Regions from separate parts of the Janthinobacterium woesei genome, predicted to be linked through region 2. Evidence: predicted binding sites of a transcription regulator. Region 2 holds the regulator's gene; each other region holds the start of a gene.

Region 1 (5,876 bases), on a different contig from region 2:
CGAGCGCCACGCGCAGCATGGGCAGCTTCAGTTGCTGGCACAGCAAGTGGCCGTAGATGCGTGCCTGCGCCCAGTGCAACTGACGGTGGTTGGCCGGCATGGCGTCGAGTTCGCCCCGGTAAGTCTTGATCTCTTCGAGCTGGCGCCGCGCCGGGTCGTAGCCATCGGCGCGGCCGCGCACATGCAGGGCGCCGAAGTCGCCGGCGAGGCTGATTTCGCGCTGGTAATCGTCGTCGCGCCGGCCAGTCACGGTGGCGTGGCCAGCCATGCCTTCCTGCGCCGTGGGCGATGGCGTAAAACGCAAGTCCAGGTCGCCCACCTTGGCGGTGAATTCGCACAGGGCGCGCACGGCCACGCTGTAGCCCGTGTTGCTCACTCTGCTCATGCTGCCGCCTGCCATTGCAGGTAGCACACGCTGACGGGCATGGCGTGCTCGGCGCAATACGCGATCCAGCGCAGCTGATTATCTTGCAGGCGGTCGCCCGGCCCTTTGACTTCGATCATGCGGTAGCGCCGTTCGCCTGGCCAGAACTGGATCAGGTCGGGCAAGCCGCTGCGGTTGCTTTTGATATCGAGCAAGATGCGCTCGAAAGCCTTTTTCAGGTGCGCGGCGGGGATGCAGGCCAGCGCCAGGTCCAGCAAGGCGTCGTCCAGCACGTCCCAGCTGACGAAGGGCGAGACGATGCCGTGCTTGGCGGCAAGCGTGGCGCGGATGGCTGCCTGGTAGGCACCGTTGTCCAGCTGTGCCAGGCAGGCGGCGAAGTCATCCTGGCGGCGCAGGTAAAAATCGGCGCTGTGCAAGTCGGCCGGACCCCGGTGGAACGGGTGGAAGAAGGCGCCGGGGATGGCCTTGAAGATGGCGGGCCAGCACAGCAGGCCGAACAGCGAGTTGATCAGGGTGTTTTCCACGTAATACACGGGTGCGTCGCTGTGGCTCAGGTGTTGCTGCACCACCGCTTCCACGTAGCTGGCTTCGCTTTGATATGGCAGCAGCAGGTCGATGCGGTCGATGGCGCCCTGTGCTTCGGCCACCTGTTTGGCGTGGCCCAGCGTGCGCCGCAGACGCGGCGCCATGCGCAGCAGCAATTGCTGTTCCGCCTCGCTTTCCGGCGCCGCCAGGGCGATCACCAGCCTGTCGTAGGCCACTTGCGGCTGTGCATCTTTCTCCAGCACGCGGATGGCGCGGCCCCGCGCGCCCGGATAGCGACAATCGGCATAGGCGCGGTAGGCGGCCGGCCAGTCCTGGGATTTTTCCAGCTGCTGGGCAATCTGGAAACGCAATTTTTCGCGCCGGCTGGCCAGCCAGGTATTGTCCAGCGGCAATGGTAGCGCGGCCAAGTCCTGCAGCACCTCGTCGGCCGGTGCGCTGTCGTTGTAGCGTTCCCGGCACTGGTGCAGCACTTCATAGTGCTCGATATCCTGGCGCGTGCGAAAGCCGCGCGATTGCGGCGAAAATTCCACCTTTTCGTATTGGTACACGCCCAGGTCGGACAGTACGAATTCCGACCAGTCCTGGTGATAGTTGCCAAAGTAAATCAGGCGCAAACGGTCGCACAGGGGCTGCATGCCGATGCGGTACAGCACATCGGCAGAGGCCGGATACCAGTCGGAAAAAGCTTGATCGTGCGCATGCTGCTCGCGCAAGGCATCGAGCTGCTCGGCCTTGCGCGCCGCTTTCAGGGGCGCGGTGAGGCTAAATGCCTGGCTGATTTCCGCTTTCAGCAGCAAGTCAAACAGCTCGGCTAGCGAAATGGCTGGGTCGGCCACCACCCAGCCTGAGGCCAGCAAGGGCAGGGCGGCGGCGCGCGTGTCGCCGATTTCAGGATAATTGAGCTTGCTGGCGCGAAACAAACAACCCTTGCGCATGACCAGACGCACGAACAGCGCACGCGATGGCTGCGGCAATTGCCCGAACTCAGTGATGAATTGCGTTTCTTCCACACTCAGCAGATCGGCGTAGCGGGCGTTGATCCAGCTCAGCACGCCCTGGAAGTTGTCCAGATAGTACAGGGGATTTTCCAGGATTTTCAGCATGATGGGACAGGGTAATTAGGTATTCGATGCAACTCGGACATGATTTTACTGTGTTTATATACAGTTTAAACCTTCCTCAGGCGCTTGCCCAGCGATTTCCTGCTTCGTTGCGTAGTGCTTCAATAAATAAACATTTTAGTTTACTAATGTTCGGCGCCCACGTATTCTTTCTGTCTATATAATCAAGACACCCTCCGAGGCTGCATGAAAAATACAATCTTGATCACGGCGGCCTGTTTGCTTGCGCTGCTGTCGACCATCGGTGCGTCCCTGCCGTACCCGATCCTGCCGCCGCTGTTTGCGGCCGAGGCGCCGAATGCCTTCAATCATTTCCTCGGCTTGCCTTCCAAACTGCTGTTCGGCCTGGCGCTGACCATCAATCCGCTGGGTTTGCTGATCGGCTCGGCCTTGCTGGGGCCATTGTCGGACCGCTATGGCCGCCGTCCCTTGCTGATGCGCACGGCCGTGGGCGCGGCCATCGGCCATGCCATCACGGCCTGGGCGCTGGTGAACCAGTCCTATCCGCTGTTTATCGTTGCGCGTTTTATCACCGGCTTGCTGGAAGGTAACGGCGCCGTGGCGCGCGCCATGCTGGCCGACCAGTTGCAGGGGCCGCTGCGCCTGCGCGCCATGTCGTGGCTGAACGGCGCCTTTTACCTGGGCTGGCTGGTGGGGCCGATCCTGGCGGGCGCCACGCTGGGCTGGGGCGTGACGGTGCCGTTCTGGATTGCCGCCGCCGCCCTGATGCTCGTCGCCGTGCTGGTGGCCGTGGGCTTGCCGCGCGAAACGCCATCGCTCTTGACGACCTCGTGGTGGCAGGTGGCGCGCGACCGGCATGCGCTGAACCTGCTGCGCCACGATGAGCTGCGCACCCTGTTCATCGTGCAACTGGCCTTGACCTGCGGCGTGGCCAGTTTCTATGAGTTCTATCCGCTGTGGCTGGTCGAGACGGCCAATTACAATGCGCAGGCGATTGCCTGGGTGAATGTGGGCCTGTGCGGCACGATGACCATCACGTCCTTGCTGGCGGGCGGACCCAGCCGCCATGCGCCGTTGCTGCGGGCCAGCTGGTATGCCTGTGGCGTGGCGCTGGCCGTGGGGGTACTGTCGCTGGGCAACATCTGGGTGGGCATCGCTGCCATCGTGCTGTTCGGCATCCCGAATGCGCTGTATAACACGGTGATACAGGGCTGGTGCGCCGAGCGCTTCAGCGCGCACGGGCAGGGCGCCGTGATGGGCTTGCTGGCTACCACGTTTTGCATCGCCAACATCGTCGTCGCCCTGAGCGGCTCCGTGCTGACCCTGATCGACACGCGCCTGATCCTCATCGCCGGCGCCTGCTCGGCGGCCTGGGCCGCCTGGCGCATGGCAGCCTGGCGCCGCCAGATGGCCGGTGTCGCCGAGGCGAAGGTGGCCGCATGAGCGCGAGCACGTCGGGGCAAACCCTGTTCCTGCTGAAAATGCGCGGTCCGCAGACGGCGCAGCAACTGGCGCTCTTGCTCGATATCACTTCCATGGGCGCGCGGCGCCAGCTCGAAGCGGCGCAGGAGAAAGGCCTGGTGGCCTTCGAGGACGTAGCCGACAAGGTGGGGCGTCCGTCGCGGCGCTGGCAGTTGACTGCTACGGGCCATGCGCGCTTTCCCGACCGCCATGCCGACCTGACGCTGGAATTGATCGGCCAAGTGAAAACCCTGTTCGGCGACGACGGCCTGGATAAACTGATCAGCGCGCGCGAACGCAGCAGCGAAGCGGCCTACGGCAAGCTGGTCGACCCGCAGCTTGATCTGGCGCAAAGGGTGGAGCGTCTGGCGCGGGTGCGCGACGGTGAAGGCTACATGGCCAATGCCGAGGCGCAGGACGATGGCAGCATCTTGCTGGTAGAGAACCATTGCCCCATCTGCGCGGCCGCCACGGCGTGCCAGAACTTTTGCCGTTCTGAGCTGGCCATCTTTCAACGGGTGCTGGGCAAGGATTGTCAGGTGGAGCGCAGTGAGTATCTGCTGGAGGGGGGTAGGCGTTGCGTGTACAGGATCATACCGATTGGGACTTGACCTGGGCCAAGTCCCAATGGCAGCGAGTTACTTCTTGGCAGCCTTCGGCTTGGCAGCAGACGCCGTCGCACCGGCCGTGGCTTTTTCCGTGGCCTGCGCTACCTGCGCGCTGGCCTTGGCGATCTGCTCTTCCACCGTTTTCACGGCCTGTTGGGTGGCCTTGGTCACTTGCTCGTAACCGAGGAAGGCGTTGTCGATGGCAGCCTTGACGATGGCCACCGCATTTTCCGACCCTGGCGGCACGTTTTTCGTGACGTCATAGATCAGGGCGCTCAAATTGCTTTTCGCTTCGGCCACGTGGGCTTCGGCGGCCGTGGTGAATTCCGTGTGGATTTCCTTGATGATGTCGTCGAGTTGCTGTTTATACGCTTTCGCGCCAGCCACGCCCGGCTGCAGCTGGGCAGCGGCGGCGGCCAGGGCAGCCTTCGGATCCTTGGCCTGGCTGATTTCCTTGCCGGCCGCAATGCTATCCTCGATGCCGGACTTGGCGGTCGCCATGTTCAGCGCCAGTACCTGTTCCACTCCCTGCACGGCCTTGGTGGTGAGGGTGTTGAAGGTCATCAGCTGGAATTCAAACAGGGCCTTGGTGGCCGATGCGAATTGTTCGGGATTCGTAAACATGTGGTCTCCTCGGTTTGAATAGATACGTTCTTATCGTTCCATACTCTTTCGACGCCGCATTGCCATCGCTTGCAATCAAGCCGGTTGCCCCGTGTTGTTATGGCCCCATTATTTAGCAAGCGCCGGTTTTTCGCAACGGCTATCTTTATAAGGTCCCGAGGCCCGTTCCCAGCCAAATCCCAGGGTCGACTGGGCGCAGGACAGGGTGCCGTCGACTTTGCTGCGCCACTGGTACCAGGGCGCCGGCCCGGCCCATGCGCCAGCGCAAACGGCCAGCAAGGCCACGGCGAGGATGTATTTCATTGCAATGCTCCAAAGAAAAGCCTGGCCCCATTGTAGCGCGCCGGCCTGTCAGGCGGCCCCTGACTGCGGCGCTGCGACGGGCAGCTGCAAGGTGAAGGTGGTGCCGGCGGGGCTGCTGGCGGCGTCGATATGGCCACCGAGCACGCCGGTGACGATGTTGTGCGCCACGTGCAGGCCCAGGCCGGAACCGCCCGAACCGAGTTTTGTCGTGAAGAAAGGATCGTAGATATGCGTGAGGTCGTCGGCAGGGATGCCTACGCCCGTGTCGGCGATGGACAGGGTGATGCCCTGGCCGTCGCCGCTGCCGCGCGCGGTGATCGTGATGCGTCCGCCACTGCGGCCTTCGAACCCATGGCGCAGGCAGTTTTCCAGCAGGTTGCTCAGCACCTGGCCCAGCGGGCCCGGGTAGCTGTCCATGGCCAAGCCGTCCGGCACGTCTTGCGTCAGGCTCAGTCCGGCCGCCTTCAGCGGGGTGGACATGGGCAGCATCAGTTCGGTCACGAACTGGCGCAGCAGGAAGTGACGCCGTTGCGAGCTGGCGCGGTCGACGGCAATCTGCTTGAAGCTGTTGACCAGGTCGGCGGCGCGCTGCAGGTTGCGCAGCATGATGGCGTCGGCCTCGCCGGCCTGCGTCAGGTAGGCGTCGAGCTCCGAGCGGCGCAGGCCGCCCTGGAAGCTGGCCTGGATCTCGCGCGTGCGTTCGGCCATGGTGGTGGCCACCACCAGGCCGTTGCCGATCGGCGTATTGAGTTCGTGCGCGATGCCGGCCACCAGCGCGCCCAGCGCCGCCAGTTTGTCGCGCCGCACCAGTTCTTCCTGAGTAATGGACAGGTTCTCCAGCGCGGCGGCCAGTTCGCGGTTCGCCTG
Region 2 (5,876 bases):
CATGGGCGCCATCGGCGCCGTGGTGCAATCCTTGCTGCGCGCGGGCGACCACGTCGTGTCGTCGGCCTTTTTGTTTGGCAATACCAACAGTCTGTGGCAAACGGTGACGGGGCAGGGCATTGATGTGGCGTTTGTCGATGCCACCGATGTCGCCAATGTAGCGGCTGCCATCACGCCTGCCACGCGTATTGTTTTCGTGGAAACTATCGCCAATCCGCGCACGCAGATCGCCGACCTGGCCAAGATCGGCGCCTTGTGCAAGGAGCGCGGCATCCTGTACATCGTCGACAATACGATGACCACGCCGTATCTGTTCCGCCCGAAGGCGGTGGGCGCGGGGCTGGTGGTCAATGCGTTGACGAAATCCATCGGTGGCCACGGCAATGCGCTGGGCGGTAGCTTGACCGATACGGGCGTGTTTGACTGGACGCAATACCCGAACATCTTTGAAAATTACAAGAAAGTGGCGCCCGCGCAGTGGGGTATCGCGCAAATCCGCGCCAAGGCCTTGCGCGACTTCGGCGCCTCACTGGGACCGGAAGCGGCGCACCATATTGCCGTTGGCGCCGAAACCATGGCCTTGCGCATGGACCGCACCTGCTCGAATGCCCTGGCGCTGGCGAGCCTGCTGCAGGCCGATCCGCGCGTGGCGGCCGTGCATTATCCGGGTTTGCCCTCGCACCCGCAGCATGCGCTGGCTGCCGACTTGTTCCGCAGCTTTGGTTCCCTGTTCAGTTTTGAGCTGAAAGACGGCATCGATTGCTTCGATTTCCTCAATCGCCTGAACTTGGCCATTCCCGCCAGCAACTTGGGCGACACGCGCACCTTGGTCATTCCCGTCGCCCACACGATTTTTTATGAGATGGGTGCCGAGCGCCGCGCCAGCATGGGCATCGCCGAATCGCTGATCCGCGTCTCCGTCGGTATCGAGGATGAGGTCGATTTATTGGAAGACTTCCGCCAGGCGCTTGAGGCATAAAGTGCCGTAAATAAAAAAGGCCGGAACAGCACATGACTGTTCCGGCCCTTTTTACGTGCAACAGTTTAATGCCAGCTGCGCATCAGGCCCACTGCCAGGCCTTCCAGCGCAAATTCGTCTTCGGGCGAGACGGTAATGACCTTGAAGTCCGGGTTTTCCGGCAGCAGTTCGATCACGGAGCCTGTTTTCCTGTAGCGCTTGACGGTGACTTCGTCGCCGATGCGGGCCACGACGATCTGTCCGTTCTTGGCGCTGTCGACCTTCTTGACGGCCAATAAATCGCCATCCATGATGCCGGCGTCGCGCATGGACCAGCCGCGCACTTTCAGCAGGAAGTCGGGCTTGGCCGAAAACAGGGCTGGATCGACGTTGTAGCTCGCTTCCAGGTTTTCCTGCGCCAGGATGGGCGAGCCAGCCGCCACCCGGCCGATCAGGGGCAGCGACATCAGCAGCGCCGCCGGCACTTTGGCCGGTAGCGTTTCAGCGGCCGCGCCGATCAGGCGAATGCCGCGCGAGGTGCCCGGCGAAATCTCGATCGCGCCCTTGCGGGCCAGGGCCTGCAAATGCTCTTCGGCCGCGTTGGCCGATTTAAAACCCAATTCGTTGGCGATTTCGGCACGGGTGGGAGGAAAACCCGTATTTTCAATCGCGTCCTTGATCAGGTTCAGGATTTGTTCTTGTCGTGCTGTCAGCTTGATCATGAGCGGTGGGTGCATACTAAAATGCTGTCTATATGAACAGTCTGTATTTTTGTACAGTATCGCCCACTATGCAAGGGGATTTGCGCTTTTTGCGCGGATTTCGCGCGAAATAGTCGGCGCAGGCGGAAAAATGCGGCTACGCAGCGGTGTCCAATGCCGTTGTGGAAGGAATTATTGAAACCTTTGCCAATAGCGGTTATAATCTTCGGCTGACCTTCCCACACTCGTCTTGACGCCGAGGTGGGCGATTATCAATCCGACCTGAAGGAGTTTGCATGCGTCATTATGAAATAGTCTTTATCGTCCATCCGGACCAGAGCGAGCAAGTGCCCGCGATGATCGAACGCTACAAAGCCAGCGTAACCACCCGCGGCGGTTCGGTTCACCGCGTGGAAGATTGGGGCCGCCGTCAAATGGCTTACTCGATCCAAAAGCTGCCTAAAGCACACTACATCTGCCTGAACATCGAATGCGATAACGAGACCCTGGTCGAGTTGGAAACAGCATTCAAATTCAATGATGCCGTGTTGCGTCACCTGACCGTTAAAATGAAGAAAGCTGAAACAGCTCCTTCGCCGATGATGAAATCGGTACAACGCGAAGATGCGGCTAAAAGCCACCGCACCGAAGCACCAGCAGCCGCTCCAGCCGTAGCAGCTTAATTGTTGACCAGGATCGTGCGCTGAACCAGCTACAAGTAACCGCCATCATTGCCGAGCGCGAAATATTGCGCTATACCCCGGCAGGGCTGCCGATTGTGAATGCAGTATTGCAACACAGTTCGCAGCAGATGGAAGCAGGGATTGCCCGTTTGACCGAGTTTGATGTTGCCGCGCTTGCCGCTGGCGAAATCTCAGGCCGGTTCAGTCAGGCAAGCTTGGGCGGGGTCTATCAGTTCACGGGTTTCCTGGCCAGGAAAAGCCGCAACAGCAAGAGTTTGGTGTTTCACATCATTGATTTTAGTGCAGTCACTTCCGACTAGCGCATTTTTAGATACAGGAGCCTCACATGGCATTCGGTAAAAAGTTCGACAAAAATAAGCTCAAGCTTAAAGAAAAACGCAAACAGCAGAACCCGCTGTTCAAACGCAAGAAGTTCTGCCGCTTCACCGCAGCTCACGTTGAGCAAGTTGACTACAAAGACGTTGATACGCTGAAAGACTTCGTCCAAGAAAACGGCAAGATCATGCCAGCACGCCTGACCGGTACCAAGGCGCACTACCAGCGCCAAGTTGACACCGCAATCAAGCGCGCTCGCTTCCTCGCGCTGCTGCCATACACCGATCTGCACCACGCTTAATCGGTCAGATATTCCTGGAGAAGAACTATGCAAATCATTCTGTTAGAAAAAGTTGTTAACGTCGGTAACCTCGGCGAAGTCGTCAAAGTCAAAGACGGTTACGCACGTAACTTCCTGATCCCGCAACGCCTGGCACGTCGTGCTACGGCAACCGCTGTGGCTGAATTCGAAGTCAAGCGCGCCGAACTGGAAAAAGCTGCTGCTGCCAAACTGGCCGTATCGCAAGCCCAGGGCGAAAAACTGAGCGGCCTGACCGTTCAAGTTGCTCAAAAAGCTGGTGTTGATGGCCGTCTGTTCGGTTCCGTCACCAACTTCGACATCGCTGAAGCGCTGACCAAGCAAGGTTTTGCTGTTGAAAAAGCACAAATCCGTATGCCTACCGGCCCGCTGAAAGTTGTTGGCGAGCACAACGTTTCGGTTGCTCTGCACACCGACGTGGTCGTGGAAGTTGTTATCGCTGTCGTTCCAGACGCGAACGCGTAATCGTCTGTGGGCCTTGGCCCGCAAGCATTGCCGTACTATGAAAAGCCGGGTTCGCCCGGCTTTTTTTTGGCCTTTTTTTCGCTGATTTTTTGGCCTTTTTTTTTGCCCTGACGCCGAAGCGGGTATAATTCGCGTCATGAACGCCCCCTCAGATCCACAACTAGATTCCCTCCGCATTCCGCCGCATTCGATCGAAGCAGAACAATCCGTAATCGGTGGTCTGCTGCGCGACAATGCTGCGTATGACCGCATCGCCGACTTCATGCATGCGGAGGATTTCTATCGCTATGACCATCGCATCATCTTCGAGCAAATCGTCAAGATGATTAATGCCTCCAGGCCAGCCGATGTCATTACTGTTTTTGAAACCCTGACCCAGCTCGGCAAGGCCGAGGATGTGGGCGGACTCGCTTACCTGAACGCCATGGCGCAAAATACGCCATCGGCCGCCAACATCCGGCGTTACGCCGAGATCGTGCGCGACCGCGGCGTGCTGCGCAAGCTTATTACGGTGGCCGACGATATCTCCGGCACGGCCTTCAGCCCGCAGGGCAAGGAAGTCAAGCAGATGCTTGACGAGGCCGAGTCGAAGATTTTCGCCATCGCCGAAGAAGGCGCGCGCGGCGCCCAGGGCTGGACCGCCATCCAGCCCCTGCTGACGCAGGTTGTCGAACGCATCGACGAACTGTACAGCCGCGACAACCAGAGTGAAATCACGGGCGTGCCCACCGGTTTCATCGACCTTGACCGCATGACCTCCGGTCTGCAGCCGGGCGACCTGGTGATCGTGGCGGGCCGTCCATCGATGGGCAAGACGGCATTTTCCGTCAACATCGGCGAAAACGTGGCCATCGACAGCGGCTTGCCCGTGGCCGTGTTCTCGATGGAGATGGGCGGCTCTCAGCTGGCGATGCGTATGCTGGGCTCGGTTGGCCAGCTGGACCAGCACCGTCTGCGCACGGGCCGCCTGAACGACGAAGACTGGCCGCGCCTGACGAATGCGATTCAAAAGATGAACGACGCGCAGTTGTACATCGATGAAACGCCGGCGCTCAATTCCATCGAATTGCGCGCACGCTCGCGTCGCCTGTCGCGTCAATGTGGCAAGCTGGGCCTGATCATCGTCGATTACTTGCAACTGATGTCGGCCAATTCCCCTGGCGATAATCGCGCCACGGAAATTTCCGAGATTTCGCGGGGCTTGAAAGGCCTGGCGAAAGAACTCGGTTGTCCCGTGATCGCGTTGTCCCAGTTGAACCGCTCGCTGGAACAACGCCCGAACAAGCGTCCGGTGATGTCGGACTTGCGCGAATCGGGCGCTATTGAGCAAGATGCCGACGTGATCCTGTTCATTTACCGCGACGAGGTGTATAACCCCGACTCGCCCGACAAGGGAACGGCCGAAATCATCATCGGTAAACAACGTAACGGTCCAATCGGCAGCATCCGCCTCACCTTCATGGGGCAATACACCAAATTTGGTAATTACAGTGGTGGCCTGGCGCTTTACCAAGGCGACTAACACAGCAGCACTGGTATTCCATTGGCCGCCCCTTCATCAAGGGGCGGCTTTCTGTAGTAAGTAACACGACTCAATGCTTAACGGAGAATGACATGTTTGGACGCTTGATGCCCACTGAGGGCAAGTTTTTTGAATTGTTTAACCAGCACGCAGAATTGTGCGTCAAGGGCGCAAAAGAGATGCTCGGCCTGATGACCAATTTCGACGACCTGGAAAACCGCGTGCATGCGATTGAAAGCATCGAGAAGCAGGCGGACAAGGTCACCTACGCCACCGTGGAAATGCTGCACAAGACCTTCATCACGCCGATCGACCGTGACGACATCCATCAGTTGATCACGCGTCAGGACGACATCCTCGACCTGCTCGAAGATGCGGCGCAAACCGTCTCGCTGTACGACCTGAAGGCCGTGACGCCGGAAGCCAAGCGCTTGGCCGAACTGGTACTGGCTTGCACCGAGAAAGTACGCGACGCCGTCGCTTTGCTGCACAACATGGATAACTCGCGCAAGATCGTCACCATCTGCGAAGAGATCGACCGCCTGGAATCGGATGCCGATCACGTGATGCGCGCCGCCATGTCCAAACTGTTTCGCGACGAACCGGACGTGCGCAATCTGATCAAGCTCAAAGCGATCTATGAAATTCTGGAAACCGTGACAGACCGTTGCGAAGATGTGGCCAACATTATCGAAGGCATCATCGTCGAAAACGCGTAATCAGCGTCTGTCCTGAATCAGAATCAGAAAAGAAAAATCCATGCAAACCATCCAAATGAGCATTTACGTGCTAGGCCTGCTTGTCATCCTGGCACTGCTATTTGACTTCATGAACGGCTTCCACGATGCCGCCAACGCGATCGCTACGGTGGTCTCGACGGGCGTATTGAAAC
Region 3 (5,876 bases), on a different contig from region 2:
TCGACGGCTTTGAGCAGCAGCTTGATGACTTCATCGGCCTTTGCCGGGCTGGCGGCATCGACCACCAGCCAGCCATTGACGGGATCGATCCACGTCCAGACATTGCTGCGGATGCTGAAAGCGCGCGGCAGCAACTCGTCGGCCACGCGTTCCTTCAATTCTTTCATGGCTTTCTTGCCCGGCGCAAAGCCTTGCGCTTCTTCCATCTCGGCAGCGCGGGCCTTGGCCACCTGGTTGATGACGGTCGCTGGCAACAATTTCTTTTCCGTGCCCAGCAGGATCAGCATCTGCTTGTTGACCACGTGCACCAGGCCGCCGTTCGGGCGCGGCGTATCCCAGCCCTGGCGCATCAGATCCATGCTGGTCGCCGGCGTAAATTTGTTCGAGGACAAGGCCTCTTCCAGTTGTTCTGGCGTATAAGCCCATGGTACGGGCAGGCGGTAAATCTGAAGATTCTTGAACCACATAGTTTTTGTCTTCCGTTTGTTTCAGTAGTGCCAGGGGAACGCCATTCTACACTTTCGACACGCTCCTGCCGTCAAAAGCGCGCTCTGGCGCGATGCTTTTAATAAGCGCTTTGGTTTGCTACAGGGCGGGGAACAGCTCGGCCTGGGCGGGCAGTTGCCGCGTGACCACGGCCGGATCGCACAAGGTCGAAATGCGCACGCCCAGCAGGCGGATTTTCTTTTCGAACGGCACGCGCCGCAAACAATCGCGGCTGGCGCGCAAGATGGCGGCGGCGTCCGCTGTTGCACTGGGTAAAGTAATGTCGCGCGTCACGGTGCTGAAATCCTCAAAACGCAGCTTGATGCCCACCGTGCGCCCCGCCAGCGACTGCTTGTCCAGGTCGCCCGCCACGCGCGTGCACAGGCTTTCCAGCTTTTCCGACAGGGTGGCGCGGTCGCGCACCACCTGCAAGTCGCGCTCGAACGTGGTTTCACGGCTGACGGACTTGGTTTCGCGGCTCGTCTGCACGGGGCGATCATCGATGCCCAGCGCCGCCTGGTGCAGCCAGCTGGTATACAGGTCGCCAAATTGCGTGCGCAGCATGGCCATGTCGGCCTTTGCCAGCTCGCCAATGCTGACGATGCCCAGCGCTTCGAGCTTGGCCGTCGCCTTGGGGCCGATGCCATTGATTTTTTTTGCCGGCAAGGGCCATACGCGCGTCTCGACATCTTCGGGGTACAAGATGGTCAGCCCGTCTGGCTTTTCCAGGTCGGAACAGATTTTTGCCAGCAATTTGTTGGGCGCCAGGCCGATCGAGCACGACAGGCCCGTCGCCTCGAACACGGCCGCCTTCAGGCGCGCCGCCATGGCCGGCCCCTGCTCGCCGTGTTCGCTCAGGTCGACATAGATTTCATCGATGCCCACGTTTTGAATGATGGGGGCGATATTCGCCACGGCCTGCTTGAAGCGCGCCGAATACTCGCGGTAAGCCTCGAAATCGGCCGGCAGCAAGATGCTGTCCGGCGCCAGCTTGGCTGCCTTCATGATGCCCATGGCGGAAAACACGCCAAACGCGCGCGCCGCGTAAGTGGACGTGGTGACGACGCCGCGCCCCACGTAATCGCGCATGCGCGCAAATTGCCGCGTGCCATCAGCTTGCAGCACGGGTTGCTGCAGGCGCCCGCCGCCGATGACGACGGCGGCACCGTGCAATTCCGGATATTTCAGCAATTCGACGGAGGCAAAAAAGGCATCCATGTCCAGGTGGGCTATCCAGCGGCCGGCGACCGGGCGGCGCGCTTCAGTATGTGGTTGGGCAGATAGAGTCAAAAGCACCTCGCGGCGGGTCGGCTTGCCTCAGTGTGGCAAGGAACTGTACATGCATACAGTATTACCGGAAATGCGCCGGTATGCAAGGTGAAACGCACGAAGACGGGCGGTAGCGATCTGCAGTTGCTTTTCCCAATGGCAAGATTACAATCTTGCTACAACTATTAAAGGGAGTTGCCTTGTCTATCGCCTATCACGCCTTGCGCCGCCGGTCCGCCTGCTTATCCATCCTGCCTGCCCTGCTGCTGTCCACGCTGTCGCCATCCGCGACAGCCGCCGACGTTGCCACCACCGCCACCACGGCCACGGCCACCGCGCCCGTTGCCGCCAAGACAGCCTGGCAGGAAACACGCCACGGCACGGTCGTCACGGACGACTACCGCTGGCTGCAAAAGAAGACCGATCCGGCCGTCATCGACTATTTGAATGCGGAAAACGCCTACACTGCCGCCGTGACAAAGCCGATACAGCCGCTGGCCGACAAGGTCTACGCCGAAGTGAAGGGCCGCATGCAGGAAGTGGACCTGTCCGTGCCTGTGCGCATGGGTCACTTCTACTATTACACGCGCACGGAAGCGGGCAAGCAATACCCTATTCACTGCCGCCGCCCGACTGGCGCCGCCGGTGTCTACGATGCGCAAGCCGTTGAAGAGGTCTTGCTGGACCAGAACCAGCTGGCCGACGGCCACAAGTTCTTTTCCGTGCGCGCCTTTGCCGTCAGCCCGAATGAACAGTTGCTGGCCTACACCACCGACACGACGGGTTTCCGCCAGTACGAGCTGCATGTCAAGGACTTAAAAACGGGCAAGTTGCTGCTTGATACCATGCCGCGCGTCACCTCGCTGGCCTGGGCGGCGGACAATGCCACCCTGATGCTGGCCCAGGAAGACGCCACCACCAAGCGCTCGGACCGTTTGTTCCGCCTGGCCCTGGGCGGCGCACCGCAGCAAGTGTATTACGAGTCCGTGGAACAATTTTCCATCGGCGTAGACCGCACGCAAGACAAGAAATTCTTTACCCTCAGAACCGGCAGCACCGATACCAGCGAAGTATTCCTGCTGCCCACCGACCAGCCCGGCGGTGTTTTCAAATCCGTGTTGCCGCGCGAAAAAGGCCACCGCTACGGCATCGAACACCGCGATGGCCAGTTGTATATTCTGACCAACAAGGATGCAAAGAACTTCCGCATCGTCAGCGCGCCACTGGCCGCGCCACAACCGAAGAACTGGAAGCCGCTGGTGCCGCACGACAAGGATGCCGTCATCAAGTCGCTCGATGTATTCCAGGGCTACCTGGTGGTGATGGAAAAGACGCGCGCCCTGAACCGCGCACGCATCTACGACTTTGCGCACAAGAACTGGAAAACCGTGCAGTTCGACGACCCCGTCTACCTGGCCAGCGCGGCCGGCACGCCGGAATTTTCCGCCACGCAATTTCGCATGTCATATCAATCGCCCGTCACGCCACCCACCGTCATCGACGTGGCCATGGCCGATGGCAAGCGCACGGTGCTGAAGCAGCAGGAAATCGTCGGCGGCTATGATCCTTCCCGTTACACCACGCAGCGCTTGTGGGTGAAAGCGCGCGATGGCGTGCAAGTGCCGCTGTGGATCGTCTACAAGAAAGGCGTCAAGCTCGACGGCTCCGCACCGCTGCTGCTGTATTCATATGGCTCCTACGGCATTTCCACGGAAGCGGGTTTTGCCATCAGCCGCATCAGCCTGCTGGAACGGGACGTGATCTATGCGCAGGCACACATCCGCGGCGGCACCGACATGGGCGAAGCGTGGCATGAAGACGGCATGCTGATGAAGAAGAAAAACACCTTCAATGACTTCATCGACAGCGCCGACTACCTGGTGCGCGAAAAATGGACCAGCCCGAACCGCCTGATCATCCAGGGCGGTAGCGCGGGCGGCTTGCTGATGGGCGCCGTCGTCAACCTGCGCCCCGAGCTGTTCCACGCCGTGCACGCAGCCGTGCCGTTTGTCGACGTGATGAATACCATGATGGACGCCAGCCTGCCGTTGACCACGGGCGAATACCTGGAATGGGGCGACCCGAACCAGAAGGCAGCCTACGACTACATGCTCAGCTACTCGCCGTATGACAACATTGCGCGCAAGAACTATCCCTCCATGCTGGTGACGACGGGCTTGAACGATAGCCAGGTCATGTACTGGGAGCCAGCCAAATACGTGGCCAAGTTGCGCGCCTACAAGACGGACGGCAATCCCTTGCTGCTGAAAACGAATATGGGCGCCGGCCACGGCGGCGCGTCGGGCCGCTATGACGCCATCAAGGAAAACGCCTTCAATATGGCGTGGATGCTGTCGCAGTGGGGCATCGACAGCTGAAACAGCAAAAAAACAGGAAAAAGCGCTTGCACAAGGATTTTCGCCGTCCTATAATAGCGCCTCTTCCAGACGTGGTGACAAACGTCGGGATGGTTTTCTGAGACAAGCAACGGGTGCTTAGCTCAGTTGGTAGAGCGGCGCCCTTACAAGGCGTAGGTCGGGAGTTCGAGCCTCTCAGCACCCACCAAATCAGAAAACTGTCCAGTGCTTCATGGATCAGCAACACAGATCATACGAGCTTGGAGTGGTAGTTCAGTTGGTTAGAATACCGGCCTGTCACGTCGGGGGTCGCGGGTTCGAGTCCCGTCCGCTCCGCCAATAAAAGAAAAGCCCTTTGGTTCTCTGAACCGAAGGGCTTTTCCCATTGTGGGGCAACAAATGCGCCAGAAAAGCTGCCATCTTCCCTTGCCCTCGACATTTTTGCATTTTTTAGCAAAAAAACTGCTTTTAGCCCCCAAGAATAGTTGCACAAGCGGGAACACGCCCCCTATAATAGTGCCTCTTCCAGACGTGGTGACAAACGTCGGGATAGTTTTCTGGGTATGCGGGTGCTTAGCTCAGTTGGTAGAGCGGCGCCCTTACAAGGCGTAGGTCGGGAGTTCGAGCCTCTCAGCACCCACCAAAACAGAAAATTATCCAGTGCTTCATGGATCAGCAACACAGATCATACGAGCTTGGAGTGGTAGTTCAGTTGGTTAGAATACCGGCCTGTCACGTCGGGGGTCGCGGGTTCGAGTCCCGTCCGCTCCGCCAATAAAAGAAAAGCCCTTTGGTTCTCTGAACCGAAGGGCTTTTCCCATTTCCGCGCCAGAAATACACTAAAATCAGCGCACCTCCTGACTCTGCCCGCCCACGATGCGCTTGCCCCGCAATATTCATCCCTATCTCGCCTTGCGCTTGCGCCTGGCCCATCATGCTCTGCTGCAATTTGCCGCCAGCCTGGCCAGCTCCGTGGAAATCCTCGTTTTCCTGGCCGGCCCCGTCTTGCTGGGCCTGCTTAGCGTCATCGCCCTGCCCAGCTTGCTGGCAGTGACCCTGCCCTGGCCTGCCGCCCTGGGCGTCTTGAGCGCGCAAGCATTGCTCACCAGCCTGCCCGCCTGGCTGCTGCGCAAGCGGCTGTTGCCCGCCAATATCGCGGCCTGGCTGCGCCAGCTGCCCTTGCCGCGCCAACTGCGCTGGCAAGCCGATGTGGCCGTGGCTGGCTTGCTGATGTTGCCGCTGGGCATCGTCTATGCCATCTCGACGGGCGTGTGGCTGGTGCAATCGCCACCCTGGCTGCGTCCGATTGTCGCGCCCGGCATTGCCGCCACCGTCGCCGCATGGCTGCTGGCCTGGCTGTTGACGAGCTGCATGCTGGCGCTGCGCCTGCGCGCGCCACGCCCCGTGCAGCAGGCGCGGCAACTCACGGCGAGCACCTATCTGCCGCACGCGCCCCGCTGGCGCACCGTGTTCCTGTGGCGCCAGCTGTTCTGGCTGCCATTCTGGCGCAACGAGAATGTGATTGGCATCCAGCAAGGCGTGCTGCTGGCCGGCGCCGTGGCCAGCATGCTGGCCTGGCTGCTGCGCGCGCCATTCGTGCCCGCACCACTGCTTGGTTTACTGGCCAGCGCCAGCCTGATCCTGTTGACAGACCGTGGCGACAAGGCCGTGCGCGAGCAGATCACCGTGTTGCGCCCAATACTGAATGCCTGGCCCTTCGCCAGCGGCCGCCTGACCCGCCTGGCCTGCGCCATCAGCCTGCTA

What was found. Region 2 encodes LexA, which represses DNA repair genes until DNA is damaged. Its sites were predicted from a motif close to ACTGTATNNNNATACAGT; they were not measured.
Region 1: ACQ4W6_RS12305 (VRR-NUC domain-containing protein) is a predicted target of LexA. The motif match lies at 2,082-2,099, and genes of this name have one in related genera.
Region 3: dinB (DNA polymerase IV) is a predicted target of LexA. The motif match lies at 1,819-1,836, and genes of this name have one in related genera.

The regions. Positions count from the first base shown of each region.
Region 1 is NZ_JBNYXW010000009.1:144,967-150,842, forward strand. Features, by position in the region: gene ACQ4W6_RS12300 (ATP-dependent DNA helicase) at 1-385, opposite strand, end outside; gene ACQ4W6_RS12305 (VRR-NUC domain-containing protein) at 382-2,034, opposite strand; gene ACQ4W6_RS12310 (MFS transporter) at 2,239-3,456, shown strand; gene ACQ4W6_RS12315 (helix-turn-helix transcriptional regulator) at 3,453-4,085, shown strand; gene phaP (TIGR01841 family phasin) at 4,113-4,706, opposite strand; gene ACQ4W6_RS12325 (hypothetical protein) at 4,815-5,009, opposite strand; gene ACQ4W6_RS12330 (ATP-binding protein) at 5,058-5,876, opposite strand, start outside.
Region 2 is NZ_JBNYXW010000006.1:224,789-230,664, forward strand. Features, by position in the region: gene ACQ4W6_RS08715 (cystathionine gamma-synthase family protein) at 1-979, shown strand, start outside; gene lexA (transcriptional repressor LexA) at 1,045-1,680, opposite strand; gene rpsF (30S ribosomal protein S6) at 1,956-2,342, shown strand; gene priB (primosomal replication protein N) at 2,363-2,662, shown strand; gene rpsR (30S ribosomal protein S18) at 2,689-2,979, shown strand; gene rplI (50S ribosomal protein L9) at 3,007-3,462, shown strand; gene ACQ4W6_RS08745 (replicative DNA helicase) at 3,599-4,984, shown strand; gene ACQ4W6_RS08750 (DUF47 domain-containing protein) at 5,077-5,703, shown strand; gene ACQ4W6_RS08755 (inorganic phosphate transporter) at 5,744-5,876, shown strand, end outside.
Region 3 is NZ_JBNYXW010000015.1:96,230-102,105, reverse strand. Features, by position in the region: gene ACQ4W6_RS18295 (recombination-associated protein RdgC) at 1-467, opposite strand, end outside; gene dinB (DNA polymerase IV) at 586-1,776, opposite strand; gene ACQ4W6_RS18285 (S9 family peptidase) at 1,956-4,133, shown strand; tRNA gene ACQ4W6_RS18280 (tRNA-Val) at 4,245-4,320, shown strand; tRNA gene ACQ4W6_RS18275 (tRNA-Asp) at 4,375-4,451, shown strand; tRNA gene ACQ4W6_RS18270 (tRNA-Val) at 4,680-4,755, shown strand; tRNA gene ACQ4W6_RS18265 (tRNA-Asp) at 4,810-4,886, shown strand; gene ACQ4W6_RS18260 (hypothetical protein) at 4,995-5,876, shown strand, end outside.